Regions from separate parts of the Micromonospora sp. NPDC005367 genome, predicted to be linked through region 1. Evidence: riboswitches for the same ligand, from Rfam matches in the RefSeq annotation. Region 1 holds a riboswitch; the other holds the start of a gene.
What was found. A riboswitch is a leader RNA that binds a small molecule or an ion and turns the genes downstream of it on or off. The one in region 1 is predicted to bind glycine.

Region 1 (7,708 bases):
CGCGGTCGAGGCGACGGCGATCGCTTACGAGCAACAGGGGGTCAAGCCGGCCCGGCCGTTGACGCACGATCTTCTGCGGGATGTTCTGGCGGCGTTGGATGCGCCGTTGCGGGCGGTGGAGATCACTGAGCTCAAGGACAACGTGTTCTATGCCGATCTGTTGATCGGGGACGGGGTGCGGGTGTCGGCCCGGCCGAGCGATTCGATTGCGTTGGCGTTGCGGGTGGGGGCTCCCATTCGTTGTGCTGAGCAGGTCCTCAGCGAGGCGGGGATCGTGATCCCTGATGAGCAGGAGGATGAGGTGGAGAAGTTCCGCGAGTTCCTGGAGCAGGTGCGTCCGGAGGACTTCGCGGGCTGAGCGGGCGGTGGCCTGTTGGCGGGCTGTCCGTTGCGTGGCGTCACGGCGGGTGACGTCACGCTTCGTGTGTTGATCTTCCGTGTGGCTGCGCGGCGTGTCGCGGCGGTTTCTGCGCGGTAACTCCTCAAGGTCGCTATAGGGTTGCCGTGTCGAGGGGTCGCGTTCCGGAAACGACGCGGCACCGCACGGGCGGGGAGGTTGTCCGGATGCACGAGCTGCGGAATTCCGATCCGGGTACGGAACCTGACGAGCCGGGTGTGGCGGCGCCGTGGTCGGCGACGGACAGTGACGGTTCGGTGGGTTATCGGGGTGTGACGGCCTGCCATGCGGTGGGTATCAGTTACCGCCAGTTGGACTACTGGGCGCGTACGGGTCTGGTGGTGCCGAGTGTGCGGGACGCGTCGGGTTCGGGCACGCAGCGGTTGTATTCGTTCCGCGACCTGGTGGTGTTGAAGGTCGTGAAGCGGCTGTTGGACGCCGGGGTGTCGTTGCAGAACATCCGGAAGGCGATCGAGGCGCTGCGGTCGCGTGGTGTGGAGGACCTGGCGGGGATCACGTTGATCTCGGACGGGACGACGGTGTACGAGTGCCGTTCCCCGGAGGAGGTGGTCGACCTGTTGCAGGGTGGCCAGGGGGTGTTCGGCATCGCCATCGGTGGGGCGTTCAAGGAGATCCAGGGTTCGTTGTCGCACCTGCCGGCGGAGCCGGCGGCTGATGTGCATGCCGGTGAGCCGGCGGTGGCGCCGGAGTCGGTGGGCGACGAGTTGGCGGCGCGTCGGGCGCGTCGGCGGGTGGGTTGAGTTTCTGTTTCGACGGTAGGGCGTGGCGGGTGTGTCGGTGACGACGCGCCCGCTTCTTCGTGTGGCGTGGGTGCTGGGCGGTTGTGTTGTCGGGCGGGCGGGTCTGTGGTGCGCTTGTGTGACGTACGGTGTGTGCGACGCGCCGAGGGCTGTTGCAATTTTCGTGGTGACTGTCCGTGTAGGTAGCTGTGGGTTGTGCCGGATGGTCGGCCGTTCGGCGGAGTTGGTCCTCTTCCCGGGTGAGTTGGTCTCGGCGGTACGGATGACCCTGGTCAGGCGATCGGTCATTCCTCGTCTGCGGTGGTCAGCGGGGTTGAAGCGGCTGTCGAGGGTCGTTTTCGGCTGTCGTTCCGGTGTGGACCGCCAGCCGTCGGCGGTGACTGATTGTGGTTTTCCGATAGCCCAAAGTTGATCATTTAGTCGAGTTCTATGTCACCCTGCGTAGTGGACGGTGTCGGGAATCTGATAGGGGGGCGATGACCGGGGGCGCGTGACGCGCTATGGTCCCTGACGCGGTCGGCCCGGGTACGGGTGTCGCCCTGGGGGCGTCGCCTGCCGCGCCGGCGGACCGTTGCCCCTCCGCACCCCTCCACTTCGGAAGGAAAGACCGTGACCGTTACGGAAGAGACCACCCCCGTCTCGCACTACGAGCGGATCGGCGGTGCCAGCTCGGTGAAGGCCGCCGTCGAGCTGTTCTATGACAAGGTGCTCGCCGACCCGGAGCTCGCCGGTTACTTCACCAACGTGGACATGGTCGGCCAGCGCCGGCACCTGGCGCTGATGCTGACCGTGGTGCTCGGTGGCCCGAACGAGTACAGCGGCCGGGGGTTGGCCGAGGCGCACCAGCCGATGAACATCCCGGTCGAGCACTACGCGAAGGTCGGTGAGCACCTGATCGCGACGCTGACCGAGCTCGGCGTGCCGGTGGACGTGCTGACGCATGTGCACGAGGTGCTGGGCCAGGTGCAGGACCAGGTGGTGTCCGCCGGGAACCAGCCGGGCGCCTGAACGTGGACGTCGCACGGCTCAAGCAGAGTTGGTCCCTGGTCGCCGCGCACGGTGACCAGGTGCCGCTCTACTTCTATTCGACGTTGTTCCTGTCCCACCCCGAGACCCGGCAGATGTTCCCGACGAACATGGCCGGGCAGCGGGATCGGCTGGTCACCGCGTTGGCGCACATCGTGACCAACGTGGACCAGCTGGACCGGCTCGTCGGGTTCCTGAAGGATCTCGGCGCCGACCACCGCAAGTTCGCGGTACGCCCCGAGCACTACCCGGCCGTGGGTGAGGCGCTGGTCGCCACCTTGCAGCACTTCCTCGGCGAGCAGTGGACCGAGGAGCTGGCCCAGGACTGGACGGCCGCGTACGGGCTGGTGTCGCAGGTCATGATCGAGGCTGCGCAGGCGGCGGAGGCGGTGGCCCCGCCGTGGTGGGTGGCCGAGGTCGTGGCGCACGAGCGGCGGGCGTTCGACGTCGCGGTGCTGACCCTGCGACCGCAGTACCTGTTGCCGTTCGCGCCGGGGCAGTCGGTCGGGGTGTCGCACCCGGCGGTGCGGACGTGGCGTTACTACTCGCCGGCGAACGCGCCGCGGCAGGACGGCACGTTGGAGCTGCACGTGCGGGCCGCGCCCGGTGGTGTGGTGTCGTCGCGTCTGGTGTACGGCACGGCGGTGGGCGATCAGATCCACCTGGCCTCGCCGGTGGGCGACCGGTTGACGTTGTGGTCGGCCGGATCGAGTGATCTGCTGCTGCTGGCCGGCGGCACCGGCTGGGCACCGGTGAAGTCGCTGGTCGAGCAGGTCGCCGCGGAGGGAGCCGGTCGCCGGGTCGACCTGTATGTGGGCGCGCGTTCGCGCCTCGAGTTCTACGACACCGAGACGATCGAGAAGTTGGCCGCCTCGTTCCCGTGGTTGACGGTGACGTACGTGGTCGGTGCGGATCCGCAGCGGCCGGGCGAGTTCGTGCACGCGGCGGATCGGGCGCTGGCCGACGGCGACTGGCGGTCCCGGCACGTGTACGTGTGCGGCTCGGACGAGATGGTCAGCTATTCGGTGCGGGCACTGACCCAGGCGGGTTACCACGCGGGGCAGCTGCACCACGAGGGTCTCGGTAAGCACTGGTACGGGCCGGCGTGGCGGACGGCGCTGGACGCGTCCGCACCTGACAACTCCGGAGGCGCTCGGTGAACGTGAGTGGTGGACTTGTGCGTGTCACGGCCACGAACGAAAGGTCAGCCCGGTGAACGCAACCCCGATCAGCAGGTACGACGGGATGCAGCAGGTGTCCGGCGGTGTCCAGGTGCGGATGACGGCCGACCGGGTACGCCGGTGGGAGTTCTCGTCGGCGTCGTTCGCCCGCCGCGGCTACGACAACACCGACGTGGACCGGTTCCGGATGCAGGTCGCCGACGAGCTCGACCTGCTGTCGGCGCAGATCGCGAACCTCCGGGCGGAGAACGAGCGGCTCAACGACCGGGTGGAGCTGCACCGGCACGGCGTGATCCCGAGCAAGAACACCGGTGTGCAGGTGCCGGCGGCGAAGGAGGTGAACCTGCTCTCGGCGGCGCAGCGGGAGGCGGAGCAGATCATCGCCCAGGCGCACGACTACGCGCGTCGGGTCGCCGAGTACGCCCGCACCCAGTACGAGAGCTACATGCAGGCCGCGGTGGACGAGGCGAAGCAGGAGGCGGAGCGGGCGGTGAAGGAGTACCGCAGCAACGCCGGGCCGAGTTTCGACGACTCGGTCGCCACCCGGGAGGCCCTGCGGATCTTCGGCGAGATGATGATCTCGCACATGCAGGCCGCCGCGCGGCATCTCGACGACGGCAGTGAGCAGTTGGCGCGCACGATGGATCGGCTGGTCGGGCAGGCGGTGGGCGCCGCGGCGCAGCAGACCGCGCTGCCGCGCCACAATCAGCGCTGACACCGGTCGGCCGGAGCCGGGGAGCACCGATGCGCCGGCCGGCCGGTGCCCGGCCCGCGTGGGGCGCGGGCCGGGCAGGCTGCCGCCGCGGCGGGGTCAGTTCGCCGGCCGGTCGGTGACGGTGCTGACCGCCTCGGCGATCGGGGTGTTGCCGCCGACGAGTTCCAGGATCATCGCGGTGGTGGCCGGTGCGTGCAGCAGCGCGACCAGGACGCGGGCGACGTCGGTGCGGGTGACCGAGCCGCTGGGCACGTGCCGGGCCAGGGAGATCCGCCCGGTGGGCGGTTCGTCGACGAGTCGCCCGGGGCGCAGCACCGTCCAGTCCAGGTCGCGGGCGATGAGGTCGCCCTCGGCGGCTTTCTTGGCCCGCAGGTAGGCGGCGAACACCTCGTCGGTGCCGGGCCGCGGTTCACCTTCCACGCCCATGGAGGAGACCAGCAGGTAGCGGCGTACGCCGGCACGCTGCGCGGCGTCGGCGAGCAGGGCCGCGGCGGCCCGGTCGACGGTGTCCTTGCGTGCGGCGCCGCTGCCCGGTCCGGCGCCGGCGGCGAACACCACCGCGTCGGCGCCGGCGAGGTGTCCGGCGACCTCGGTGAGCTCCGCGTGTTCCAGGTCGCAGACGACCGGCTGGGCGCCGGCTGCGGCGAGCGCGGCGGACTGGTCGGGGTTGCGGATCAGGCCGACGGCGTGGTCGCCACGTCCGGCGAGTTCCCGCTCCAGCAGCCGGGCGATCTTTCCGTGTCCTCCGGCGATGACGATGCGCATACCCATCAACCTAGTGCGGTGTCCAGGATCGTTGGCGAGGTCCGGGCGGCGGTGGGCGTGGTGATGGATGCTGAGGCAGCATGGACATCGTGACGGAGATGATCGACGCGCTGGTCGACCGGGTGAGCGCCGGTGGCGTCGTGGTGTTGAGCGGCGCGGGGCTGTCGACGGAGTCGGGGATCCCGGACTACCGGGGGCCCAGTGGGGTGGCCCGCCGGCACACCCCGATGACGTATCAGACGTTCACGGGGGATCGGCTGGCGCGGCGCCGCTACTGGGCGCGCAGCCACGTCGGGTGGCGGCTGATGGCCCGGGCGTGGCCGAACGACGGGCACCGGGCGGTGGCCCGGCTGCAGCACGCCGGCTTGGTCGGTGCGGTGATCACGCAGAACGTCGACGGGTTGCACACGGCGGCGGGTAGTTCGGGTGTGGTGGAGCTGCACGGGCGCCTCGACGTGGTGGTCTGCCTCGACTGCGGCAACCGGATCTCCCGGGACGAGTTGGACCAGAGGCTGCGGGAGGCGAATCCGGATTTCGCCGCGCGGGCCGACGCGGTGAACCCGGACGGTGACGTGGAACTCGACGACGCGCAGGTGGCCGGGTTCCACGTGGTGGACTGCACGCTCTGCGGCACGGGGACGTTGAAACCGGACGTGGTGTTCTTCGGTGAGACGGTGCCGGCGGCGCGGGTGGCGCGCTGCTTCGCGTTGGTGGAGCAGGCTCGGCTGCTGCTGGTGCTCGGTTCGTCGCTGACGGTGATGTCGGGGCGGCGGTTCGTGCTGCGGGCAGCGAAGCTCGGCATCCCCGTGGTGATCGTCAACCAGGGGGCCACCCGCGGTGACGCGTACGCGGCGTTGACCGTGGACGCGCCGTTGGGTCGGGTGCTGCCCGCGCTGGCCGACCGGATCACCGATGCGACGCAGGGGGCGGCGACGGGGGTGTCCGCCGTCACACCGGTGGCCGCCGGCTGAGCTGCGCCGCGCGCGGCGCCGGGGCTGGGCGGGCCGGACCGGCCGGGCAAGATCACGAAACCGGGGTACGAAACCTGGGGGAAATCCGTGCGCTGGTAGCGTTGACCATGCCGGTAACACCCACGGGGGAGAGACCGCCCAGCTGTACCCGGGCGGCGCCGAAGGGGCAAATCCTCCCCGGAACCTCTCAGGCAAAAGGACCTCGTGGGCAGGCACTGTGGAGCGCTGCTCGGGCGCGACAGAGGGGGAGGCCGACCTGTCGACCTCGCCCCCCGGAGCGAAGCCCATGACCGCAGAGCAGTTCGCCACCCGTCACATCGGCCCCGGGCCTGACGACGAGCGCCAGATGTTGGAGACCGTCGGCTACAGCTCGATCGACGAGCTGATGGACGCGGCGATCCCCGAGGTGATCCGCTGGCACGGCACCCTGGACCTGCCGGACCCGGCGACCGAGGCGGAGGCGCTGGCCGAGCTGCGTGCCCTCGCCGCCCGCAACACCGTCGCCGTGTCCATGATCGGTTTGGGTTACCACGGCACGCACACCCCGGGTGTGATCCGCCGTAACGTGCTGGAGGACCCGGCCTGGTACACCGCGTACACGCCGTATCAGCCGGAGATCAGCCAGGGCCGGCTGGAGGCGTTGCTGAACTTCCAGACCATGGTCACCGACCTGACCGGGCTGGCCACCGCGAACGCGTCGATGCTGGACGAGGGCACCGCCGCGGCCGAGGCGATGACGTTGGCGCGCCGCGGGTCGAAGAGCAAGAGCAACGTGTACGTCGTCGACGCCGACGCGCTGCCGCAGACCATCGCGGTGATCACCAGCCGGGCGGAGCCGCTCGGCATCGAGGTGCGGGTGCTCGACCTGGACACCGAGCAGCTGCCGGGCGAGTTGTTCGGCGTGCACCTGCAGTACCCGGGCGCGTCCGGGGCGGTCCGGGACCACGCCGGTCTGGTCGAGGCCGCGCACGCCGCCGGGGCGCTGGTCACCGTCGCCGCGGACCTGCTCGCGTTGACCCTGCTACGTCCGCCGGGAGAGATCGGCGCGGACATCGCCGCCGGCACCACCCAACGTTTCGGTGTGCCGATGGGCTTCGGTGGGCCGCACGCCGGCTACCTGGCGGTTCGGTCGGGCCTGGAGCGGGTGCTGCCGGGCCGGCTGGTCGGTGTGTCGAAGGACGCGGACGGCAACCGGGCGTACCGGCTGGCGTTGCAGACCCGTGAGCAGCACATCCGGCGGGAGAAGGCGACCAGCAACATCTGCACCGCGCAGGTGCTGCTCGCCGTGATGGCCGGCATGTACGCCGTCTACCACGGCCCGGACGGGCTGCGGAAGATCGCCGAACGCACGCACGAGATGGCGGTGCGGCTGGCCTGCGGGCTGCGCGGTGGCGGGGTCGAGGTCCTCGACGTGCCGTTCTTCGACACGGTGACGGCTGTCGTGCCGGGCCGGGCCGCCGAGGTGGTGGCCGCCGCGGCCGAGCGCGGGGTGAACCTGCGGCTGGTCGACGCCGACCGGGTCGGTGTCTCCTGCGACGAGACGACCACCGGCGAGCACCTGGCCACGGTGTACGCCGCGTTCGGGGTGCCGGCCCCGCGGGGCGAGTTCGAGGTGGCCGTTCCGGTGGCGCTGGCCCGCACCTCCGAGTTCCTCACCCACCCGGTGTTCAACAGCCACCACTCGGAGACGGCGATGCTGCGCTACCTGCGCCGGCTGGCCGACTTCGACTACGCCCTCGACCGGGGCATGATCCCGCTGGGTTCGTGCACGATGAAGCTCAACGCGACCACCGAGATGGAACCGGTCAGCTGGGCGGAGTTCGCGCACATCCACCCGTTCGCTCCGGCGGAGCAGACCGCCGGCTACCGGGACATGATCGGCCAGCTGGAGG
Region 2 (7,708 bases), on a different contig from region 1:
TCGACCTGCTCTGGTTCTACCTGGGGCAGGCGGCCTGGCCCACCCTCGTCCGGGACCGCGGCTGGTCGCTGGAGCGGGCCGCACGCTGGCTCACCGCCCAGGCCGTCGCCGCGCTACTGCCGCCGGACTGATCCGCACCTCTACTCGCCCTGGGTGCCGGTGTTCCCTGACGACCGGGGCGCGCTGCTCGACCAGCCGTACACCAGGTGGCCGCCGCGCACGGACACCGGCGGATCATGTTGGGCGCGTGGGGGCTGCGGGGTCCTCCGCAACCGCCCCCGCCACCGTCGCCGAGGCGTTCGCCGACGCGTTGCGGGCGGTCGACCGGTTCGACCTGGTGGTGTTCGCCATTCGCGACGGCCTGGCCGGCACCCCGGTGTACCGCGCTTTCGCGGACCGCTTCCCGGAAACCGCCCGGCGCCAGCCGGTTCGCCTTCGTCGTATTCTCGCCGTGTCACGCTGTTCCACGCCGAAATTCGGATTGGTTCGCACCGACCGGTACGACCGTCTGAGCGCACATTTCTGTGAGCGTTACCGGCAGGTCGGCAATCTGGTCACCGGCGACCTCGGGCGGCCGGTGTCCTGGCATCGAGCCGAGCGATCCGGGTTTCGTCACCTCCCGGGTCGTCATATTCTTGGCCGCGATGGCCGCGGCGGTGCTGCCGCGTCGGTAGATGATGATAGACCTCGATGTTGATGGTGTCGACGCTGCTGGTCCGGCTCCGTCTTGTTCTCGACGCGGCCACCCTGCGGTGCGGCCCGCGCGGACGCCGGTCGGCGCGGTCTGACGCTCGAGGCATAGTCCTGAGACGATCCCTATGATGGCGCATAGCGTGTTTCGGTGTCACATAAACATCGACATCGGGCGAACTGCCAGCCCGGCCTGACATGCGGTCGAGGGTTGACATTCGGCCGCCTTATGCGTTGGATCAAATATGCCGTTCGAGGAGCTGTAGGAGAGTCCTCCCCCTGGCCAAGGGAGGCGCCGAAGGAGCAACTTCCCCGGAAACTCACAGGCCCCAGTACTGCAGCTCCGAGGCGCCACTGGAGAGCAGCGGCGTGTGCCGCTCACCGAAGGAGGAACCCGGCGAGAGCCGGTGACACTCTCAGGTACACAGACAGTGGGGACGGAGGACGCCCGCCGCGTCCAATGGTCAGCCGGCTCATCGTCATGCCTCCGTACCCCCAGCCCTTCCTACCCACGCGAGCCGGTGACTCCGGATCGCTGGTCGTTCCTGGGCTTGTCGATGACCCGTCAACGGTGGCCGGTTGATCAGCTCTCAATCGAGGAGAGTTGCACATGTGCGAAACCGATCATCTCGACTCGTCCGGGTACAGCCGTAGGGACCTCCTGGGCCTGCTCGGCATGGCTGGCGCCGGGCTGGCGGTCGCCCCGGTGCTGACGTCGGACCCGGCACTGGCCGCCGCGTCCGACCTCGCGCTGGACCCGAACACGATGCCGTCCGATCTCGTCAACTACGAGGCGCCGACGAACCTGGCCGTCGACTCGCGGGCGAAGGACGCGGCCGTCTCCTGGATCGACCGCCAGGCGGACCGCATCGCCGGCCTGAACGATCGGATCTGGGAGTACGCGGAGCCCTCACTGGCGGAGTGGAACTCGTCGTGGGCCGAGGCGCAGTTCCTGGCCGCCAACGGCTTCACCATCGAGTGGGGTGCGGGCGGCATGCCCACCGCGTTCGTCGCCACGTTCAGTCACGGCACCGGCAAGCCGGTGATCGGGTTCAGCGGCGAGTACGACGCGCTGCCCGGACTGTCGCAGGAGAAGGGGAACCCGAAGCACAACCCGCTGGTCTACCACCATGATCCGTACGCACCGACGTACGGCTTCGGGCACGGCTGCGGACACTGCGCGCTGGGTGCCGCGGCCGCGGGCGCCGCAGCGGCGACGGCGGCGGCGATGAAGGCCCGCGACATCGACGGCACCATCAAGTTCTTCGGCTCCACGGCGGAGGAGCAGCTGGTCGGTAAGTCGGTCGCGGTGAAGGCGGGGGTCTACCGTGGCCTCGACGCCTTCGTCGACTGGCATCCGGCCAGCGGCAACAGCACGAGCTGGGGTTCGGGCAACGCGATGTACAGCGTCGCCTTTCACTTCCTCGGCACGGACGGGCACGGCGGCTCCCCACTGGAGACCCGGTCCACGCAGGACGCGGTCACGGCCATGGCGATGTTGACCGAGTTCCTTCGCGAGAGCGACCTGGCGCACACCGCTCGGATGCACCACGCCATCCGGCAGGCAGGGCAGGCGCCGAACGTCTTCCCGACGCTGTCCAGCATCTGGTACTACGCGCGGGAGGGTAGCCCGGCCCGCTCCAAGATCCTGATGGACAAGATCGTCAGGTGTGCCGAGGCGGCCGCACTGGCCACCGGCACCCGGATGGAGCACCGCATCATGGGCGGGGTATGGAACAAGCTCGGCAACAAGCGTGGCGCCGAGCTGATGTACGCCAACATGACGCAGATCGGCGCGCCGACGTTCTCCGAGGCCGACCAGCGCTTCGGTAAGGCGCTGCAGAGGTCGAACGGCTCGGCGGAGACCGGATTCTCGAGCGCGATCAGTGAGCTCCGACCTCCGGCGCCGGTCTTCATGGGGGGCGGCTCGACCGATGTCGCCGACATCAGCTGGCAGGTGCCCACCATCTCGATGGGCACCGCACACCAGCCCGGGGGCACGAAGAACCACTCGTGGCACCACACCGCCACCGCCGCCGCGAACTCCGGGCACGTCGCGATGATGGCCGCCGCCAAGTACCTTGCGGCGACCACCGTCGATCTGCTCACCCAGCCGACCATCCTGGCCGAGATGAAGGAGGAGTTCGACCGGCGCACTTCCAAAATCAAATGGAAGAGCATGCTGCCGGACAACTACCAGTTGCCGCTCTACGAGCCGCCGAAGTGGTTCCTGGAGCGGACCCGGCAGTCCTGGCCGCCGCGCGGCGTCACGTGGCCGCCCAAGCGGATCGTCTCGACCGAGTCCGCTCCCGATCTCGGGCCGGACCTTCCGCCGTCGAACCTGCCCCCGCTCGAGTAGCGCCGGCAGCGCCGCCCGGCGCGAGGCCGCGAACTGCGGCAACAGCCGCGCGTAGCGTTCGATCACGGGCTCCCGGTGTGGTGTCGCGGCCCGCCGGCACCACACCGGTCCCGGCCCACCGTCGGACGCAGCGAAATGATCACGGCGACGCCGTGGCTCCGCCCGCCGAGCTGCCGGCACCCTCATGCCGGCGCGGATCGGCCGCGGCGGACCGGAGCCGGGATCGTCGGTGGTGACGGCCGGGACGCAGCGTTTCGGCGCGTACGCCCTCGCTCCCGATTTAGGCTGACCATGCCGTGACGCGGCGCCCGAGGATGCCGGGCAGGCACCTCCGCGGCCGATCCGGCTCGCCCGAGTCAGCGACCACACGTGCGGGCGGAGGTGTCCCCGCCCTGGCCCGGGCAGTGCGGGCGTGCCGGCGGACACCGTGCGCCGACTCCGCCAGCGGCGGTGGAAGGAGATCGCCGTGACCATGCGGATCCCCGCGCTCGACGTCCAGCGTTGGGTGAACTCGCCGCCGCTGACCCTCGACGAGCTGCGCGGCCGGGTGATCCTGATGGACATCTGGGAGTACACCTGCATCAACTGGATCCGCACCGCGCCCTACGTCAAGGCTTGGCACCGGGAGTACGCCGACCGGGGCCTGACCGTCATCGGCCTGCACGCGCCGGAGTTCGAATTCGGCAAGCACGCCGAGAACATCGACCGGGGCATCCGGGAACACCGGCTCACCTATCCGATCGCGCTCGACAACGACTTTCGGGTCTGGGACGGCCTCGGCAACCTCGCCTGGCCGGCACGGTATCTCTTCGACGCGGACGGGAAACGCGCCGCCCGGTGGATCGGCGAGGGCGAGTACGACCGTACCGAGGCGGTGCTCCGGCAGCTTCTCGTGGACCGGGAGCCCGACGTCGAGCTGCCGTCGGTGACCGCCGAGGCGGCGACCTTCGCGGCGACCGCGCCGCCCTCGTACGCCGACGTGACGGAGGAGACGTACCTCGGCGTGGACCGGCGGCTGCCCGGCGCCTTCAACCTGACCGGAAACTGGCGGGACGGTGGCGACCACGTCGAACTGGGCAGCGGCGCGGGCGAGATCGCCCTGCCCTTCAACGCCGGCGAGGTGAACCTCGTCGTCGAGCCGGGGCCCGCCGGCCCGGCCATCCTGCGGGTGCTGCTGGACGGGCGACCGATCAGTGACCGGCGCGGCGCCGACGTCGACGTGGACGGGACAGCCCGGGTCGACCGCCCGCGCATGGTCCGGCTCGTCGCCCGCGCGTCACGCGACGATCACCTGCTGACGGTCACCGCCGATCAGCCCGGCTGCCGCGCGTACGTCTTCACCTTCGGCCCCTGACGAAGGATCGGCCGGGCGGAGAGCCGACGTGGTCGCGGCGGAGCTCGTGGCCTCCGCCGCGCACCACACCTGAACTACCGGCGGGGGACCCGGCCGACGGCCGCCAGACCGGCACTACGCCGGGGGTCATCGGTGAAGTACTGCGGGTCGTCAGGGGCGGGCCGCCACAGCGGCAGCCACACCAGGCCCGGCTCGACGAGATCGAGGCCGGTGAAGAACCGCTCGAACCGCGACCGCGAGCGCAGGCCCAGCGGGGTCTCGGTCCGGTGTTGGTAGATGTCGTGGGCGACGTCGAGTTCGTCCTGATCGTGTCGCACGTCGTCGGTGGTGGCGTGCGACGCGACGAGGTGACTTCCCGGCGCGAGCGCCGCGCGGAGCTGGTCCACCGCGCCGTACGCGACGTCGTCGTCGGGCACGAAGTGCAGGACCGCCGCCAGCAGCAGGCCGACCGGCTGATCGAAGTCGAGCAGCTCCGTGACCTGCGGATGCGTGAGGATGGCCGCCGGCTCGCGGAGGTCGCCCCGGATGGCGGTCGCGAGCTGATTGTCCTTGAGAAGATCCAGGCTCTCCGCCACCGCGACCGGGTCGATGTCCACATAGACCACCCGGGCATCCGGCGCGACCTGCTGAACGATCTCGTGGACGTTGCCCACGGTGGGGATACCGGAGCCGATGTCGAGGAACTGCCGCACACCGGACTCGGCGAGGTAGCGCACGGCACGCCCCAGGAACGCCCGGTTGGTCCTGGCGAGCTGCGGCCCCAGCGGAAGCACCCGCATCATCGCCTCGGCGGCTTCGCGGTCCGCCGGGAAGTTGTGTGTGCCGCCGAGATAGTAGTCGTAGATCCTGGCCGCGGTCGCCGGCCTCGTCCCGCCGTCGGTCGCACCAACCATGCCGGCCCCTTCCGTAGGTAGCGCACGGTTCCTCGGGCTTCGCCTCCGCGATCTCCCGCCGGGTAGTGCGCGACCCGCCGCCCCGACGGCGTCCACATAGGAGGCACCGCGACCCTACCCGTCGGGTGGGCCTCGGCGCAGCCCCGGCGGCCGCTGCCCGGCCCGGGCCGGGCGACCCCGTGCCCCGGTTTAGTTTCCCGGGTACGCACGATGCTTCTCGCCGGGCCGCCCGGCCCACGGCCGTGCCGGTCGGGGTCAGTTGGCCAGGACGCCGCCCTCGACGGTCAGTTCCTGAGCGTTGATGCCGCCGTTGCGCAGGAGGAAGTCGGTCGCGTCGACGATCTCCGCCATCGTCACCAGCCGCCCGATCGGGGTGCGGGCCACGTGCGGGTGGTCGGGCATGTGACGCCACTTCGGACTGTCGCCGACGATTCCGGAGTGCAGCGCGTTGACCCGGTGCGGAGCGAGCTCGACGGCCAGCGTCTTGACCAGGCCGCTGAGGCCGGCGTTGTGGGTCGTGACCATGGTGGACCCCGGGTACGGACGGTCCTTGGCCACCCCGCCGAAGAGCACCACCGAGGCGCCGGGGCGGAACCGGTCGCGCAGGACCCGTACCGTCTCGGCGTAGCCGACCAGCTTGATGGTCACCGAGGTGACGGCCGCCTCCACGTCGAACTCGGCAAGGGTGTTCGGCGTCTGGCTCGTCGCGGTGATGACCAGGTTGTCGACCTCCGTGACGTCGGCGAACGCGGCGGCGATGCTGCCCGGCTGAGAGAGGTCGGCGCCCAGCCCGCGGGTGTCTCCGCCGATCTCCGCGGCCACGGCCTCGGCTCGTGCCTTGTCCCGGCTGGTGATGATGACGGTGTCCCCGCGGTCCGCGAAGTGCTGCGCGATGACGCGGCCCAGTCCGTTGCTTCCGCCGACAATGATGGACGTGCTCATTTAGCCCTTTTCCTCCCACCGGTCATACCTTGATCGGCAATTACAGACCGTAGCGCGTGCCGGGGTCGGTTCCGCTGGACGGTGTGGTGACCGCCATGCGTGGCCGGGGCCACAGCTTGGTGCGCGTCACCTCGAGCGGCTCCAGGTGTCGCTGGAGCTGACCGGTTGCGCCAGGTACGCGACCGCCCGCTGAAACAGGCTCGCCCGGGGTGCCGGCTGCGGCGCCACGGGCGAGGCCCGACCGGGGGACAGCTCAGTCGAGCACCGACTCGCCACCCGGGTAGGCGAACGACGCGCGCGGTGAGTAGAAGCCCCAGACGATTTCCAGCGGCTCGGCCGGACGCAGCGCGTACACCGGGTGGTCGGGCTCGAGGAACTCCAGTGACTCGACCTCGAAGGGGTCGACGGGCTCCGCCACGAACGGGTAGTTGCCGCTGACGAACCTTCCGTCCAGGCGGGTGAGGTAGCGCAGCTGTCCCCGGTTCACGGCGTCGCCGGCGCGGCCGACGCGGGCCGTCGTCCTGATCACGGGTACGCCGTCCGCCTCGGTGGTGGCGACCAGCCGCCTGCCCCGTACCTCGATGGTGGTGGTTCCCGCGGTGGCCGGCACCCCGCGGGCGGTGGCGTACGCGCGGACGACCGGACTCGAGTTGAAGTAGTGCGTCCACCATCGGCCGGGGGTGATCCCGTCGGGCGCATCGAGGCCGGACAGGTCCGGTCCGATGTAGGTCAGGGAGTAGGCGCCGAAGCCGGAGGTCTGCCCCGGATCGTCGACGACGTACTGATTCATGAAGACCTGACGGTTAGGGGCCGCCTCGAGCCCGTCCGGCACGAGGGCGGCCACGGCCTCGGGGTCGGCCGGTGTCCAACCGAAGTAGAGCATCCTGCTGTTCACGACGAGCTGTGGAGCGACGAGTTCGGTCACGAGGAAGCCCCTTCCACGCGGCATCGATCGATAGTCGCGACGCTACGGAGCGGGCTGCCCGGCAGACAACGACGGATTACCGACATGCGGCCGGTCCGTCGGCGACCGGGCCGCTCCGTCGGGCCCCGCCGATATCCGACCATTGTGGAATCAGGGCGGCCCGGACGCGCGGTCGATCCAACGCTCCGCCCGGGACAGGTGCGTCATGTACAGCGGTGAGGTTCTCTACTTCACCAGATGGCAGGGCGCCGGCCGGTTCAGCTGGGGCAACTGTGGCTGACCGGCCGTCGGCCCGGATCCGCTGACCCGCCGTCACCCGACGGGAGGCACGAGCTCGGGGGCGCCCCAGGCGTCGGGCACGGGCAGGCCGGCCTCCCGTCGGGCCATCACGGCGGCGCCGACCTGTGCGGCCTGCGCGCCGAAGGCGGAGCGCAGCACCGGGGGCGGGTTCCGCCAGGCGAGCGCCGCGCGCAGGGCCTCGCGTACCGGGTCGAAGAAGAGCGCGCCCGCGTCGGCCAGCCCACCACCGAGGACGATGCGGGCCG

Region 2: linked by a shared signal. The riboswitch ahead of ABZS42_RS03065 (amidohydrolase) and the one ahead of gcvP (aminomethyl-transferring glycine dehydrogenase) in region 1 are both predicted to bind glycine.

The regions. Positions count from the first base shown of each region.
Region 1 covers NZ_JBEXFP010000053.1:4,634-12,341, reverse strand. The annotation lists gene ABZS42_RS27055 (bifunctional nuclease family protein) at 1-358, shown strand, start outside; gene ABZS42_RS27050 (MerR family transcriptional regulator) at 565-1,158, shown strand; gene ABZS42_RS27045 (group 1 truncated hemoglobin) at 1,768-2,166, shown strand; gene ABZS42_RS27040 (globin domain-containing protein) at 2,169-3,344, shown strand; gene ABZS42_RS27035 (cell division protein DivIVA) at 3,397-4,080, shown strand; gene ABZS42_RS27030 (NAD(P)-binding oxidoreductase) at 4,177-4,845, opposite strand; gene ABZS42_RS27025 (NAD-dependent protein deacetylase) at 4,926-5,816, shown strand; glycine riboswitch at 5,932-6,029, shown strand; gene gcvP (aminomethyl-transferring glycine dehydrogenase) at 6,103-7,708, shown strand, end outside.
Region 2 covers NZ_JBEXFP010000003.1:55,768-63,475, reverse strand. The annotation lists gene ABZS42_RS03075 (helix-turn-helix domain-containing protein) at 1-131, shown strand, start outside; gene ABZS42_RS03070 (hypothetical protein) at 248-697, shown strand; glycine riboswitch at 1,035-1,132, shown strand; gene ABZS42_RS03065 (amidohydrolase) at 1,301-3,049, shown strand; gene ABZS42_RS03060 (redoxin) at 3,522-4,403, shown strand; gene ABZS42_RS03055 (SAM-dependent methyltransferase) at 4,478-5,296, opposite strand; gene ABZS42_RS03050 (SDR family oxidoreductase) at 5,552-6,238, opposite strand; gene ABZS42_RS03045 (hypothetical protein) at 6,492-7,187, opposite strand; gene ABZS42_RS03040 (ROK family protein) at 7,476-7,708, opposite strand, start outside.